DNA from 4 places in the Bacillus sp. UMB0893 genome. Region 2 is predicted to be linked to each of the others. Evidence: riboswitches for the same ligand, from Rfam matches in the RefSeq annotation. Region 2 holds a riboswitch; each other region holds the start of a gene.
The links. Region 2 has a riboswitch for cobalamin ahead of metE (5-methyltetrahydropteroyltriglutamate--homocysteine S-methyltransferase). Riboswitches for the same ligand answer to the same signal wherever they lie in the genome.
Positions count from the first base shown of each region.

Region 1: linked by a shared signal. The riboswitch ahead of CYJ36_RS12645 (ribonucleoside-diphosphate reductase subunit alpha) and the one ahead of metE (5-methyltetrahydropteroyltriglutamate--homocysteine S-methyltransferase) in region 2 are both predicted to bind cobalamin.
Region 3: linked by a shared signal. The riboswitch ahead of CYJ36_RS06525 (cob(I)yrinic acid a,c-diamide adenosyltransferase) and the one ahead of metE (5-methyltetrahydropteroyltriglutamate--homocysteine S-methyltransferase) in region 2 are both predicted to bind cobalamin.
Region 4: linked by a shared signal. The riboswitch ahead of CYJ36_RS15690 (DUF4430 domain-containing protein) and the one ahead of metE (5-methyltetrahydropteroyltriglutamate--homocysteine S-methyltransferase) in region 2 are both predicted to bind cobalamin.

Region 1 covers NZ_PKLB01000005.1:172,101-175,658, forward strand. Annotated here, with positions in the region: gene dat (D-amino-acid transaminase) at 170-1,033, opposite strand; cobalamin riboswitch at 1,236-1,420, shown strand; gene CYJ36_RS12645 (ribonucleoside-diphosphate reductase subunit alpha) at 1,577-3,558, shown strand, end outside.
Region 2 covers NZ_PKLB01000002.1:342,094-345,651, reverse strand. Annotated here, with positions in the region: gene CYJ36_RS07350 (ATP-binding protein) at 1-198, opposite strand, end outside; gene CYJ36_RS07345 (GNAT family N-acetyltransferase) at 397-1,200, shown strand; cobalamin riboswitch at 1,445-1,649, shown strand; gene metE (5-methyltetrahydropteroyltriglutamate--homocysteine S-methyltransferase) at 1,800-3,558, shown strand, end outside.
Region 3 covers NZ_PKLB01000002.1:175,646-179,203, forward strand. Annotated here, with positions in the region: gene CYJ36_RS06520 (cobyric acid synthase) at 1-1,273, opposite strand, end outside; gene CYJ36_RS06525 (cob(I)yrinic acid a,c-diamide adenosyltransferase) at 1,257-1,820, opposite strand; cobalamin riboswitch at 1,931-2,113, opposite strand; gene CYJ36_RS06530 (diphthine--ammonia ligase) at 2,190-2,963, opposite strand; gene CYJ36_RS06535 (M20 family metallo-hydrolase) at 3,084-3,558, opposite strand, start outside.
Region 4 covers NZ_PKLB01000007.1:48,829-52,386, reverse strand. Annotated here, with positions in the region: gene sigX (RNA polymerase sigma factor SigX) at 1-133, opposite strand, end outside; gene CYJ36_RS15700 (cob(I)yrinic acid a,c-diamide adenosyltransferase) at 249-827, opposite strand; gene CYJ36_RS15695 (ECF transporter S component) at 1,018-1,533, opposite strand; gene CYJ36_RS15690 (DUF4430 domain-containing protein) at 1,548-1,967, opposite strand; cobalamin riboswitch at 2,131-2,331, opposite strand; gene CYJ36_RS15685 (ATP-binding protein) at 2,421-3,558, opposite strand, start outside.

The DNA of each region.
Region 1 (3,558 bases), on a different contig from region 2:
CTTCTCCTGAGCAAATGTCTTTTTCACAGTGAGTTAGGCGACGGAGCTGGAAGCAGATAACTTTATTTCATTATCCACAACTAATACCTTTTATAATTTCCTATACGATAAAATCAGAAAAAACCGCTTGAACGTTTTCAAGCGGTTTTTCTAATTGGAAAATAAATACCTAAATGCCTTTTCCAAATACTTTCTCTTCATTTATTATCATATCCTCAAACAGCCGCTGAAGCTCCCTCGTTACCGGCCCAGGTACTCCCTTACCGACTTTCGTTGAGTCAACCTCAATAACAGGAATGACTTCACTTGTTGTTGAAGTAATAAAAGCTTCATCAAGATTTACAAGATCTTCTACTTTGATCATTTCTTCGATAAGCTTTAAACCGTTTTTTTCACACAGCTCAACGACTTTCATTCGTGTGATGCCATTCAAGATCAAGTTATTAGCAGGATGAGTATAAACTACTCCGTCCCTTATTCCGTAAAAATTGGATGAAGATCCTTCCGTTATATGCTCACTCCGGTGCAGCAGCGCTTCATATGCCCCTTTTTCAAATGCTTCCTGCTTGGCAAGAACATTCCCAAGTAAATTCAAACTTTTTATGTCGCATCGGAGCCAGCGGACATCCTCCATCAAATGCAATTTAATTCCTTTTTCCTGCTCTGATACAGGCTTTGAACAAGGAATGGGATAAGCCACAATTTGAGGCTTAACGTCTTTTCCTGGGAAAAGGTGCTTCCTCCCTGTTACGCCTCGAGTAATTTGCATGTAGACTGCTCCATCTTGCACCTGATTTTTCAAAAGGAGCTCATTTAACTGCACTGAAAGCTCTTCTTCTGACAGTGGAAGTGCGATCTTAATTTCGTTTGCACTTCTCACGAATCGTTCCATATGCTCTTTCATAGCAAAAAATGTGCCATTGTATACTCGAATCACCTCGTACACACCGTCACCAAACTGATAGCCTCTGTCTTCAAAATCAATGGAAACTTCATTTTTCTGCTTGAATTCACCGTTTAAAAGTATGTACATGTTAAAGGCTCCTTTGTTAATTAATGATAAACTTCCTCTCTTTATGTTATGATGAAACACGTTGGTCTGTAAAACAATTTTCAATTTTTATTTAAAGTTCTAAAAAATTTCTGTTGAAATTTCTTTAGCTGTCCATTATGATAATAATAGCCAACAACACAACATATTGATATTAATAAAAAACAAACATACTACATATTGAAAAACAACAGCAAGCGAAGGTGCCATTTTTATGGCTTAAAAGGGAATCCGGTGAGAATCCGGAACTGTCCCCGCAACTGTAAGTGTGACGAACTGGGAATACCACTATACGAGATTTAAGTATGGGAAGGACTCAGCACAGAATGATCACAAGTCAGGAGACCTGCCAATTACTTGCTTTAGTTTCGAATTCTTCGGGGATTGAGGAAATGAAACGATGGTTAATAATAGGAATACACCCTTTTATTCTATCGTTTGATCCGCTCATGTCCCTGAGCGGATTTTTTTTTACAGAAATTCAGCGGCTTTCCGCTTTTTCTTATTTTGTGAGGAGGATGTCACATGGCAACCAAAACGGCAACTGTTATTTTTAATGAACTGACTCTTGAACAAGCTCCATTTTCTGAACAACGATTAAAAGATTTCATAGATGAAATCGGACAAGACTTTCCAGAGCTTGACCTGGATGCTTACAGCACTAGAATTATACAGAGCATAGAAGGACGCGACACTTATGCCACTGCTCAAATTACTAATCTTCTAATCTTAGAGGGACTTTCCAATATTAGCGAACACGAGCCGCAATGGACTTACTTTTGTGCGCGTATTTATTTAAGAAAGCTATATAGGGAAGCAGCAGTCAATCGCGGACAGTCAGAAGGATATGGATCATTTTTAAATTTAGTAGAAACCTTGTCGAAAAAAGGAATTTATAGCTCTCTCCTGCTGCAAGCATATTCCGCCGAGGAAATTGAAAATCTGTCTGCAATCATTCAGCCTGAAAAAGACAGGCTTTTTACATACATTGGCCTTCGCACCTTGTCTGATCGCTATTTAGCAAGAGATTTTGATAAAAAAATATACGAATTGCCTCAGGAACGCTATCTTGTCATTGCCATGACACTAATGGCAAAAGAAAAAACAGAGCACCGCCTGCATCTTGTTAAAGAAGCCTACTGGGCACTCAGCAATCTTTATATGACGGTTGCCACACCAACATTGTCAAATGCCGGAAAGCCTGTTGGACAGCTATCAAGCTGTTTTATAGATACAGTAGATGATAGTCTGCAAGGCATTTTTGACAGCAATACAGATATTGCCAATCTGTCTAAATCAGGCGGCGGCATCGGAGTTTACTTAGGAAAAATCCGCAGCCGCGGAAGTGATATTAAAGGCTTTAAAGGGGTGTCCTCCGGAGTCATTCCATGGATGAAGCAGCTTAACAACACAGCCGTCAGTGTTGATCAGCTTGGCCAAAGGAAAGGAGCTATTGCCGTCTACTTGGACGTTTGGCATAAAGATATTTTCTCATTCCTTGATTCTAAGCTGAACAATGGAGATGAACGCTTAAGAACACACGATTTATTTACGGGAGTATGCTTACCTGATCTTTTCATGGAACAGGCTGAAAACCGAGGCGAATGGCATTTATTCGACCCGCATGAAGTCCGAAAAGTAATGGGCTTTTCATTAGAAGATTTCTACGATGAAGGGAAAGGTTTTGGTTCATTCCGCGAAAAATATTGGGAATGCGTCAACCATCCTGATCTATCAAAAGAAACGGTCCCGGCCATCGATATTATGAAAGGCATCATGAAAGGCCAGCTTGAATCAGGTACGCCGTTCATGTTCTATCGTGATGAGGTCAACCGCAGCAATCCCAATTCCCATAAAGGCATGGTTTATTGCAGCAACCTTTGTACGGAAATTACCCAAAATCAAAGTGCAACAACGATGGATGAACAATATACAGAAGACGGCAAAATCATCACAGTTAAAACACCTGGAGACTTTGTTGTCTGCAACTTATCATCTATTAACCTGGCAAGAGCAGCCACAGATGAAGTCTTAGAGCGTCTCATTGCCATACAGGTCAGAATGCTCGATAATGTCATTGATTTAAATGACATCCCTGTTATGCAGGCTAAACTGACAAATCAAAAATACCGTGCAGTTGGACTGGGAACATTCGGCTGGCATCACCTGCTTGCTTTAAAACGCTTGAAATGGGAAGACGATGAAGCTGTTCGCTATGCGGACAAATTATATGAAGAGATCGCATTCTATACCATCCAGGCAAGCATGAACCTTGCTGCAGAAAAAGGATCCTATCCAGTATTCGAAGGTTCAAAATGGCATAGCGGCGAGTATTTTGAAAGCAGAAATTATTCATCAGGAAATTTGCCGTGGGATGAATTAAAGCAGCAAGTCATGGAAAATGGGCTTCGCAATGGCTATTTAATGGCAGTTGCTCCGAATGCTTCTACTTCTATTCTTGCGGGCAGTACAGCAAGCATCGATCCGATTTTCCAAAAAATGTACGC
Region 2 (3,558 bases):
CGTAGTCGTAACAGCAAATAAAAAGATTCCGAGCGGATATCCACCGTACAATAACCCCATCACTAACGGAATTCTCCTGAAATCAAAGAAAAATTCATCTTCAATCTTAAATGGATAAAGCATGCTTAGAATGACCGCAAGAGCTGGCAATAAAGCAAATAACCATTTGTTCATTTTTTTGTTTGTCTCTTTTCTCATATACAACAGCTGTATAATCAACAGCGGGGAAAAAACGAGTAAAAAATTAAGTAATACGTCCTTCATATCCATTTCGCTTTCACCGTACCTGCATCAGTATAGGAAAATAAATCTATCTATTAAAATATATATCATATTCACTAGAGAATGATAGAATATTCTAAAAGACTTATAAAATCATAATCCAGGAGAGAATAAATGGGCCAACATTTTATAAAGCTGATAGATAAAGAAGAATACTCTCATGCAGCTGTGTTATTACAGACAGATCATGTCTTGAATGCCTTAATCATAGAAGACTTAACAGAAGAACATATGATGATTTACGGTCAATATCAGGAGGGCCATTTGAATGCTATTTTGATGATTTACCCAGAGAAAATCTATTATTACTGCGCAGTTCCAGATCTGCCATTGGGTGATTTTACAGTGATCATTCAGGAAAGCGGCATCCGGAAAATTGTTGGGAAAAAAGAAATAGTCGATCGCTTTAAAGATCACTTCAAAATGGATCTTGAAAGCGAATCCTGCATGCTTCGGTACAGCGGTTCCTATGATTTGCAATTTCCAAAAGGGGTCAAAAAGATTACCAGCCTTGAAGAGTGCAGGAGGCTATATGACTTGTTCATGGAGGTCGATGAATATAAAATGATTGGCCCGAATGAGGATTTCTTTGCCAGTGATCATTTTCAAAACATTGAATCAGGCAAATTAATAGTATTCTACCGGGAGGAAGAAGGAAAAATGGTGTCGACTGCTGGAGTTTTCATCGAAAGCAGTGAAACAGCGATTATTGTTGGTGTAGCTACTCCGCTCGTTTATCGCAGAAAGGGCTATGCATCAGACGTCATACAGGCGATCTGTCATGATCTGGCTGGAGAAAATAAGTCTATATATTTGTTTTATAACAACCCGGAAGCTGAAAATCTCTATAAGAATCTTGGATTCTATGAAGCTGCAAAGTGGAAGGTGCTAAGCATATCAGAAGAGTCCCTAAGCTGAAAATTCAATTGTAGTTTAGGAAATAATAAAAGGTAATAGATTGTGGAAAATAAAATAAAGTTATCTGCGTCGAGCTACCGCGCCAACCTCCCCGGCCAGAGCGGATCTGCCATGCCTGCGCTGACCAAGGCGCCTGCGCTTTTGTTCTGATGGTCTTAGTGTCAGATAATCTGCGATAAAATACTTGCACGAAAGCGAAACTTCAGATATGCTTAAAAACAATTATTCATTTATTTAAAAAATTTAATATTTTTAAGCGATAGGTGCTAATGGCAAGAAGAAGATTCTGTCTTAGCTTAAAAGGGAAGATCGGTGAAAATCCGACGCGGTCGCGCCACTGTAATGGGGAGAATTCTATAAGAGCCCACTGTTTTTCCGAATGAAAAATGGGAAGGGAATAGAATACAATGAACCTGAGTCAGGAGACCTGCCTATCGTATGCACTTCATGCCTACGCGAAATAGGGAGGGTGATGCGATATGTTGAAACCTGTCTTGTGTCTCAACACAAGTTAACTGTGTCCATCAAACTCTCTTCATGCAAGAGAGTTTTTTTATGCACATTGAAGTTGAGTAACGTTAAGAAATGGGGGAACGGCTATGAGCATTGTAAATTCAAATTTAGGCTATCCGAGAATTGGTGAAAAGAGAGAATGGAAAAAGACGCTTGAAACGTTCTGGAGAGGTGATTTATCCGAGGAGCAATTTGAACAATCCATGAAAGAAATCAGACTGACTCATTTGCAGAAGCAAAAGGATAATGGCATTAATCTCATTCCGATTGGAGATTTCAGTTATTACGATCATGTGTTGGATACGGCGGTCTTATTCGGCTTGATTCCAGAAAGATTTAAAGAGAAAGATGCCAATTCACTGCGTACATATTTTGAAATAGCCCGCGGAAGTAAAGAAGAAGTGGCAGCTGAAATGACAAAATGGTTTAACACAAACTATCATTATATTGTTCCTGAGCTTGATGAGTCAAAACCTAAGCTAACAAATAATCGGCTGCTGAAGCTATACCATGAGGCAAAAGAAGAACTGGGTATTAACGGCAAGCCTGTTATTGTAGGTCCGCTAACTTTAATCACTCTATCAAAAGGGACGAATAAGGAATCCGTCCTGGATAAACTAATTCCTCTCTATATCCAAGTGCTTCAGGACCTTGCAGATGCAGGTGCAGAATGGATTCAGATCGATGAACCTGTATTTGTAACACCAGCTGCAGATGCTTCTCTTTTTGCAAAAGCAAAAACTGTTTATGGAACCATTCGAAAAAAGGTAACAAAGACAAAGCTTCTTGTACAGACTTATTTTGAAACTGTTGACCACTTTAGCGAACTAGTTAGTCTGCCGGTAGATGGAATTGGTCTTGATTTTATTCATGACAGCGGAGCGTCGCTGGAAAAGCTGAAAACAGCTGGGTTTCCAAAGGATAAAGTACTTGCTGCAGGCATTATTGATGGACGAAATGTTTGGAAAGCGCCCCTTCAAAATACAGTAAAACTAGTAAACAGCATTCTAGAGACAGTTGACCGGGAACGATTGATCCTTCAGCCTTCATGCAGTCTTATTCATGTGCCGGTGACAGTCAAATCCGAAGAGAATCTTGATCATCTTGTCAAAGAAGGTCTTTCTTTTGCAGATGAAAAGCTTGCTGAACTAGAGCTTTTAACGAGATTTTTAAACTTTGAAGCTGAGGATGGAGCACTTTCCGATTACGATAAGGCGACTGAGAATTTATCTTCTTCTTCACTTAGAAACCAGATCGAAGTTGAGAAAGCGATGAAGCAGTTAGATACGTTCACAACTGAAAGACCCGAAGCTGAGCTTCGCAAAAAGCTTCAAAGCAAGCGATTTAACCTTCCGCTGCTGCCTACAACGACAATCGGGAGCTTTCCGCAAACAAAAGAGGTTCGTGCTGAACGGTTAAAATGGAGAAAAGGAGAACGTTCAGATGAGCAATATAATCATTATATAGAACAAGAAATAAAAAAATGGATTGATATTCAGGAAAATCTGGAATTAGACGTTTTTGTTCACGGAGAGTTTGAACGAACTGATATGGTAGAATTTTTTGGCGAAAAGTTAACTGGAATTGCGATTACAACGTTTGGCTGGGTTCAATCCTATGGCTCGCGGTGTGTCAGACCGCCAGTTATTTACGGAGATGTTTTACTTGAGGAGCCGATGACAGTAAAAGAAACCATTTTCGCTCAAAGTTTGACTGATAAACCAGTTAAAGGAATGCTGACGGGTCCTGTTACAATCTTAAACTGGTCATTCGTGCGAAATGATATTCCTAAAACGGATGTGCTCAACCAATTGTCGCTCAGTATCCGTAAAGAGGTTGAAGCTC
Region 3 (3,558 bases), 170 kb from region 2:
AGGGTTCGGTGGGCTGGAGCGTTTCCGATTGTCCCATATGTATTTCATATCCAGTTAAAGGGAGGCTTTCATAATCTTTTATGGCACAAATTCCTTCTGATCGGATTGTTTTCTTTTCAGCAAATAATGTTGTTTGAATAGGGAAAATACCGATTGCGTCAAGCTCTTGATAAATGGATTCAATGCCATTTGGATCAATCAGTTTATCCCCGAGCATTTGAAAGCCTCCGCAGATTCCTGCGATATAGATTCCTTTTTTGAAAGAAGAATTTATTTTTTCAAGGAGCCCTGTTTGCTGTAAAAACAATAAATCTTCTGCCGTGTTTTTTGTTCCCGGAAGAATAATGCAATCCGGATTTCCAAACTGCGAAGCTTTTTTTACAAACCTGATATTTACATCTGGCTCCAGTCTTAATGGATCAATATCTGTAAAGTTAGACATTCTTGGGTAAGAGAGAACCGCAATATCCAGCTCAGCCTCATTATTTGTTCCTTGCGAATACTGGTTTAGCACTAGTGAATCTTCACCATCAATTTCAAGATCAGGCAAAAATGGAATCACCCCAAGCACAGGAAGACCAGTATACTCCTCAAACCAGTCTAGTCCAGGCTGAAGCAATGATAGATCACCTCTGAATTTATTGATGACGACTCCAGTCACCCGCTTTCGGTCTTCTGGAGAAAGAAGCTGGAGTGTTCCTACGAGACTGGCAAAGACGCCGCCTTTATCAATATCGCCAATTAGGATCACAGGAGCATCTGAAAGAGCTGCGACTCTCATATTTACGAGCTCGCGATCATTTAAATTGATTTCAGCAGGAGAACCAGCCCCTTCAATAACGATAACTTCATAGTCTTTTGATAGATTTAGAAGTGACTCTTTAATCGCACGCAAACCTATTTGAAAAAAATCTTCTCTATACTGGGCAGCTTTCATATTGGCAAATGGCTTCCCATGAAAAACCACTTGGGATTCCATTTCTTTGGAAGGCTTGATCAAAATAGGGTTCATATCGGTCGTAGCTTCAATAGCAGCCGCTTCCGCCTGCACACCCTGGGCTCTGCCAATTTCTTTGCCATCTTTCGTAATATAAGAGTTTAAGGCCATATTTTGTGATTTGAAAGGTGCTGTTTTAAATCCGTCTTGATAAAAAATTCGGCAAAGTGCAGTGACCAGCATGCTTTTACCGGCATCGGAGTGTGTGCCCTGTATCATCAGCTTCATTGTTTTAGAAAGACCTTGTTCATCCGAAGCCTCAATATTCAATCCCATAAATCGCCTCTACACCTTCATCATAGTAGTGCTTTTCCACATTGATCACAGACACAAGGTCAGCGATCTCCTTTATTTCGTCTTTTGCATCTCTTCCTGTAAGAACAACATGAACATGTGGAGGACGATTTTTAATCGTATGTATGACTTCCTCAATCGGCAGTACATCATTTATCGGAAAAGTATGTATCGCCAGTGCATTATTGATTTCATCGAGAATGACGAGATTATACTTCCCGCACATAATTTTTTCCTTAGCAAGATTCCATGCAGATTTTAACGCTTGCCGGTGCTCATCAGGTGTTTTTGTCCATGTAAATCCAACGCCGAGCTGATGGATTTCTGCACCGTTTAGTTTTTCAAGTACATTTTTTTCTCCATAGGTTCTATCAGGTGATTTAATAAATTGCAGCATGGAGACTTTCATATCTCTTCCAATCGCCCGAACGGCAAGTCCAATGGCTGCCGTAGTTTTACCTTTGCCATTCCCCGTATAAACAAGTATTCTTCCATTTTGATCATTCACTGTTACCCATCCATCTCCCATCTTTTAATAATAAATATAAAAAAGACCTTGAACTGAAGTCAGTCAAGGCCTTTAATAAGCTAAATAAAACGCACAATAAGGGTTCCTGACTTATTCTTCCCACCGAAAAACAAGCAAAAACTTTAAAAGCAGGTCTCCTGGCTTCACGCTTCATTTCCGTTTGACCCTTCCCGACTCTTCAAGTCAGTGGGCATTTCAAACGAATCTGCGTTTACAGTAGCGGGGGCTGCACCGGATTTTCACCGGTTTCCCTATTATCCTAGCAATTAGGCACTTTTAAAGAATCATATTTTTTTGTTCATTGTAATCTATTCATCTGGAAATGTCATCAAATTCTTTTTTGCCTTCCAAAAGAATATCTGATTCAGGTTATTTAGAGATCATTGTTAAATCCTCAAGCTCGAGGCGCGTTGTTGTCTCCATTTGAAGTTTCTCTCCAAATCTCAGTTCAATCGTCTTTTTAAATAATGGCCCATCAAACACAAAGGTATGATACTCACCTGCCTCACCCATAGGACATATCGGCTGTGAGTGCATTCTTTCGATTAGTTCCTGATCAATTTCCTTGCCAAGCCATGTATCATCAAGCACATCATTCTGAGTTCTTATGATGACTGCTTTATATCCGCTGTTTGCAAATGCTTGAAGAGCTTGCGCTGCTTCCTTTTTCTCCATCCATAGCGGGTAAAGTGCTTCTACTCCCGCTGAGTCTGTAACCTTTTCTCCCCAGGTGCGGTGTTCATCTAGATATAAATCCCCGAAAGCTGCACTTGTAAGGCTGTATTTTTTCTTCAAGTGTTTAAGTGCGTCTATAAAACTCTGCGTATATCCTTCAAATGTGCATTCTATGAAATGGACCGGAATTCCTAATGCCTCGCTTTGAAACTGTATGGCTTCCATTTTTTCTCCATGGCCAAACGTTCTTCCGATCTCTGCTGGTACAGTTGTTATTAGACAAACAATCTCATGACCTTGTTGTATAAGCTTATGGAGCGCCATACAGCCATCTTTGCCGCCGCTCCATGATAGAGCGATTTTTTTTACCATCCTATTCATCACATCACTTTCAATAGTTGGATCATTCATTTTCTTCGTTAAATTCACGTTTGAATTCAGCTGTTTTATCGATAGCCTAATCTTCATAATAGTATCTCAATATTCCTATGTAAAGAATCTAACAAACAAAAATCGTCAGCTCCTATTAAATACTAGGATACCGACGATTATTGTCTGCAGATAAAGATGCCGCAAAATGATAAGAGGCTATTCGTTATCAAGCGCTATTTTTATTGCTGTCCGATACAAAAGTTCTGCACCAAGTGAGATATCTTCCATTGTTGAATACTCTTTTGGATTATGGCTAATCCCGTCTTTACATCGAACAAAGATCATTCCATATTCACATTCGTAGGACATGGCCAGTGAATCGTGAAAGGGTCCGCTCATTAATTCAATTGGTTTTAATCCCATTTCACTGCTTTCGTTCCTCATGACTTGCATAATTCTTTCAGAACAATATCGGGGTTCACTATTTGTATCTTCAATAATTTTATAGGTTAAATCATGGTATTCTGCTATGTCATGTATTTTTTTTCTTAATTTCTCTTCCATTTGATTCCGTCTTTCAATCTCAATATCTCTTAAGTCAATGGTGAATTGGACCTTCTCTGGAATAATGTTTCTGGAGTCAGGAAATATGTTCATGCTTCCAACTGTACCGACTGTTGGTGCTTCCACA
Region 4 (3,558 bases), on a different contig from region 2:
AAGATTTTAAAATGCGTATATATACTTCTTGAACGAGGTCTTCAGCCTGCTCACGATTTTTCACCATATAAAATAAGAACTGAAAAATATCCTGGTGATACTTTTCATAGATTCTCTGAAAGGCCTCTTCCATGAATGAACCCCCGATCAAACAATTAGTCGATTTTTTAGTTAAAAAGTTACAACTTTAACTATATAATGACGCAAAACAAAAAGGAAGGTGCTGCCTTCCTCATTTTCCAACTTTTTTATGACTGTTTGGGCTTTGTAAAAACGATTGCGCTTCTTTCGTATTCGACATCTTTAGAACCGAGCCGTGCATTTGCCACTCTTGCAGCTGCAAAGAAATAGTCTGAGAGCCTATTCATGTAGGTTAAAACTTGATCATTAATCTCTGTTTGCTTCTGCAAGGATACAATGCACCGTTCTGCACGTCTTGCTACTGTTCTTGCGATGTGAATAGCCGATGCTGCCTGTGTGCCGCCTGGAAGGATAAAACGCTGTAATGGAGGTGCTTCTGCGGTATATTGATCAATTCTTTCTTCCAGAAATGCAACCATGTCAGCCGTTGTTTTATACGGATGTTTCTGCTTGCCATGAATAACGGCGAGATCGCTGCCGCAATCAAATAGCTCATGCTGTATCTTTTCAAATTCATGATACAGATCAATCAGGTTTCCCCCCTGAAGCCATGTCATCGCAAGTCCTACAAATGAATTGACTTCATCAATTGTGCCGTATGCTTCGACTCTTAAATCATCTTTATCGACCCGTCCTCCTATAATGCTTGTTTTTCCTTTATCGCCGGTTCGTGTATATAAGTTCATTTAAAACAGCCCCTTTATTTTTATAGGCTCTTTTCGTAAACATTGTAGCTTTTGCAAGTGAGTAAAAAATCGGGTTTTAGACTTTTTACACTAGTTACGGCAGTGCTTATGCAATAACCACAGGCAAAGCAACAATCAATGCGAACAGAGCTTTTATATAAGAAAAGAGCGACACGTCGCTCTTTTAAGTTTACTGCATAGTTATGCCAAAATCCTTTTTATTCAAGAAATACTGAAACGTTTTGTACATGACAGGGTACAGCACGATAAAGAAGATGCCATTTCCAATTGCATGCGCTGTATCAAATGGCAATCCCGCCAGATAATAAGCTAAACCATTTTCTGTTAAAACAAACATATTCAGAGACACAACAAATCCAAAGAAATATCCAGACAGCACGGCAACTGGTGTAAAAACAAAGAGTCTTTTTGATGTAATATATTTCCCTAAAACACCTGAGATCAATGCAACCGCGCCCCAGGCCAGCATTTGCCAGATCGTCCACATTCCCATACCGAGCAGCAAATTACTGACGAAGCAGCCTAATACAGCTACGATGATTCCGTTAATAGGACCAATCAAAATCGAAGTAATGATGATGATGGCGGTCATTGGCTGGATGTTTGGAACAAATTGAAATGCCAGTCTCCCTATCACTGATAATGCTATCAATAACGAAAGCAGACTGATTCTTCTAGTCGTCATTCTGAGCTCCCGGCTTACTCATAATTTCTTAAATCAAATTCTATTTTATCTCCATCTTTAAGCTCGATTTCATTTGCACCTGTCATCGCATCTTCACCATTAACGACAAGATGCCAGTATGTTTTTTCGCTCTCGCTAGCCTTGATTCCATCGATGCCGTTAATAAAACCCCCGGCTTCTTCCACTTCAAAGTTTTCTTTCATGACATCCATAAGAGTCTGTCCTTCTTTGATGGCAACTTCTTTTGAATCGACTTCCTCTTCCATATTGTTTTTAGTCAAGGCAACAGTGGCTTTTGTTTCTTCAGCTGTTTCCTTATTTTCAGCTGCCTGCTCTGAATTTGATGTTTCTTTTTTAGGCTCTTCTGCAGTATTTGCACAAGCCCCCATTACCATTAAAAGTAATATTCCTAGTAACCCAAAAACCTTTTTCACAAACAATCTCTCCTTTTATGTATCCATCTATATTGTATAGCTTAAAACAAAAAATGAAAAAGCCCATCTTGGAGGATGGGCTTAAAAACGGCATATGAAGATTCTGAAGGTGAATGCAAAGACAGAATCTTGCCGTCTCTATGCTCAACCCCCGAAGAATACAAACTTTGTAAGAGATTAGGCAGGTCTACTGACTATTGCTTCATTCTAACTGATCCTTCCCATACAACAAACAGCATAGCTATGCCATTGGATTATACAGTGGATATTTTCAGGTCGTCGGCAAATACAGTTGCGGGGACAGTTCAGGCTTTTCACCTGATTCCCTATTAAGCGGCAAGCACCTATATCTCAAAATATTTAATTATGTTAATTCAGTATTATTTTACAAAAAAATCCTCACAGCTTCAACAGAAAATTCAGACGGTGTTCCTTATGAAACAAGAATTTTCGTCACATTCTTTCAGAATCATCGCTTTTTCGTGGCAGATAGAAGCTGAAGGTTGTGCCTTCATTTACTTTGCTGTGCACTGTTATCGTTCCTAAATGTGCATCTACGATATTTTTTGCAATCGCAAGACCCAAACCAGTTCCAGAACGGCCTCTTGTTCTTGCTTTATCTGCTTTATAAAATCGTTCAAACACAAATGGCAAATCTTCCTCCACAATTCCTGTACCGGTATCCTTCACATCGATTTTTATTCCGTGAGACACACTCTGTACATGAATTTCGACAGAACCGCCTTCAAGCGTATGTCTAATGGCATTATCAACTAAATTGGTAAGGACTTGTTCAATCTTGTCAGGATCAAGCACAAATTCCGGCTCAACTAAGATGACAGATGAGGATAAAGAAATTTTCTTATCCTTTGCCAGCCCCTGAAATTTACGATTAATTTTTTCTATAAATTCATGGATGGAGATTTCCTCATAATTTAGAGTAATATGTCCAGCTTCCATTCGGGCGAGGTCAAGAAGATCGTTCACGAGTCTTCCCATACGAAGTGACTCATCGTAAATGACTTGAGCAATTTCTTTCTTTTCCTCTTCAGAACTTGCTATATCGTCTACAATGGCTTCGCTGTATCCTTGAAGCATCGCAATCGGTGTTCTTAGCTCATGACTGACATTCGCAATAAAGTCTTTCCTCAGCTTATCCAGTCTTCTCTCCTCAGTCATATCTCTGAGGACCGCAACCGCACCGCGGACATATGACTGGTTATATAGCGGACTCATAACCATGACCCAGCTTCTGCCCTGCAAATTCACTTCCACGATATGCTCTTTCTCCGTATTGACCACTCGCTGAAATAATTCTTTTGCTTCTGGCGGAATTTCCTCACCTTCATTGATTTGCATTTTTTGCTCGTAATACCATGCCTGTAAAAACCGTTCCGCAGGAGGATTTGTTACAAGAATCGTGCCATCAATGTTGAGCGTGATTACGCCGTCTGCCATACTGCTTAAAATGCTTGTCAGGTGCTCTTTTTCCTGATTGAGCGCATTAATGTTGAATTTAAGCTGTCGGCCCATTTGATTAAAGGCTATGGCAAGTTCGCCAATCTCATCATGACTTAAAATCGGCACCTTT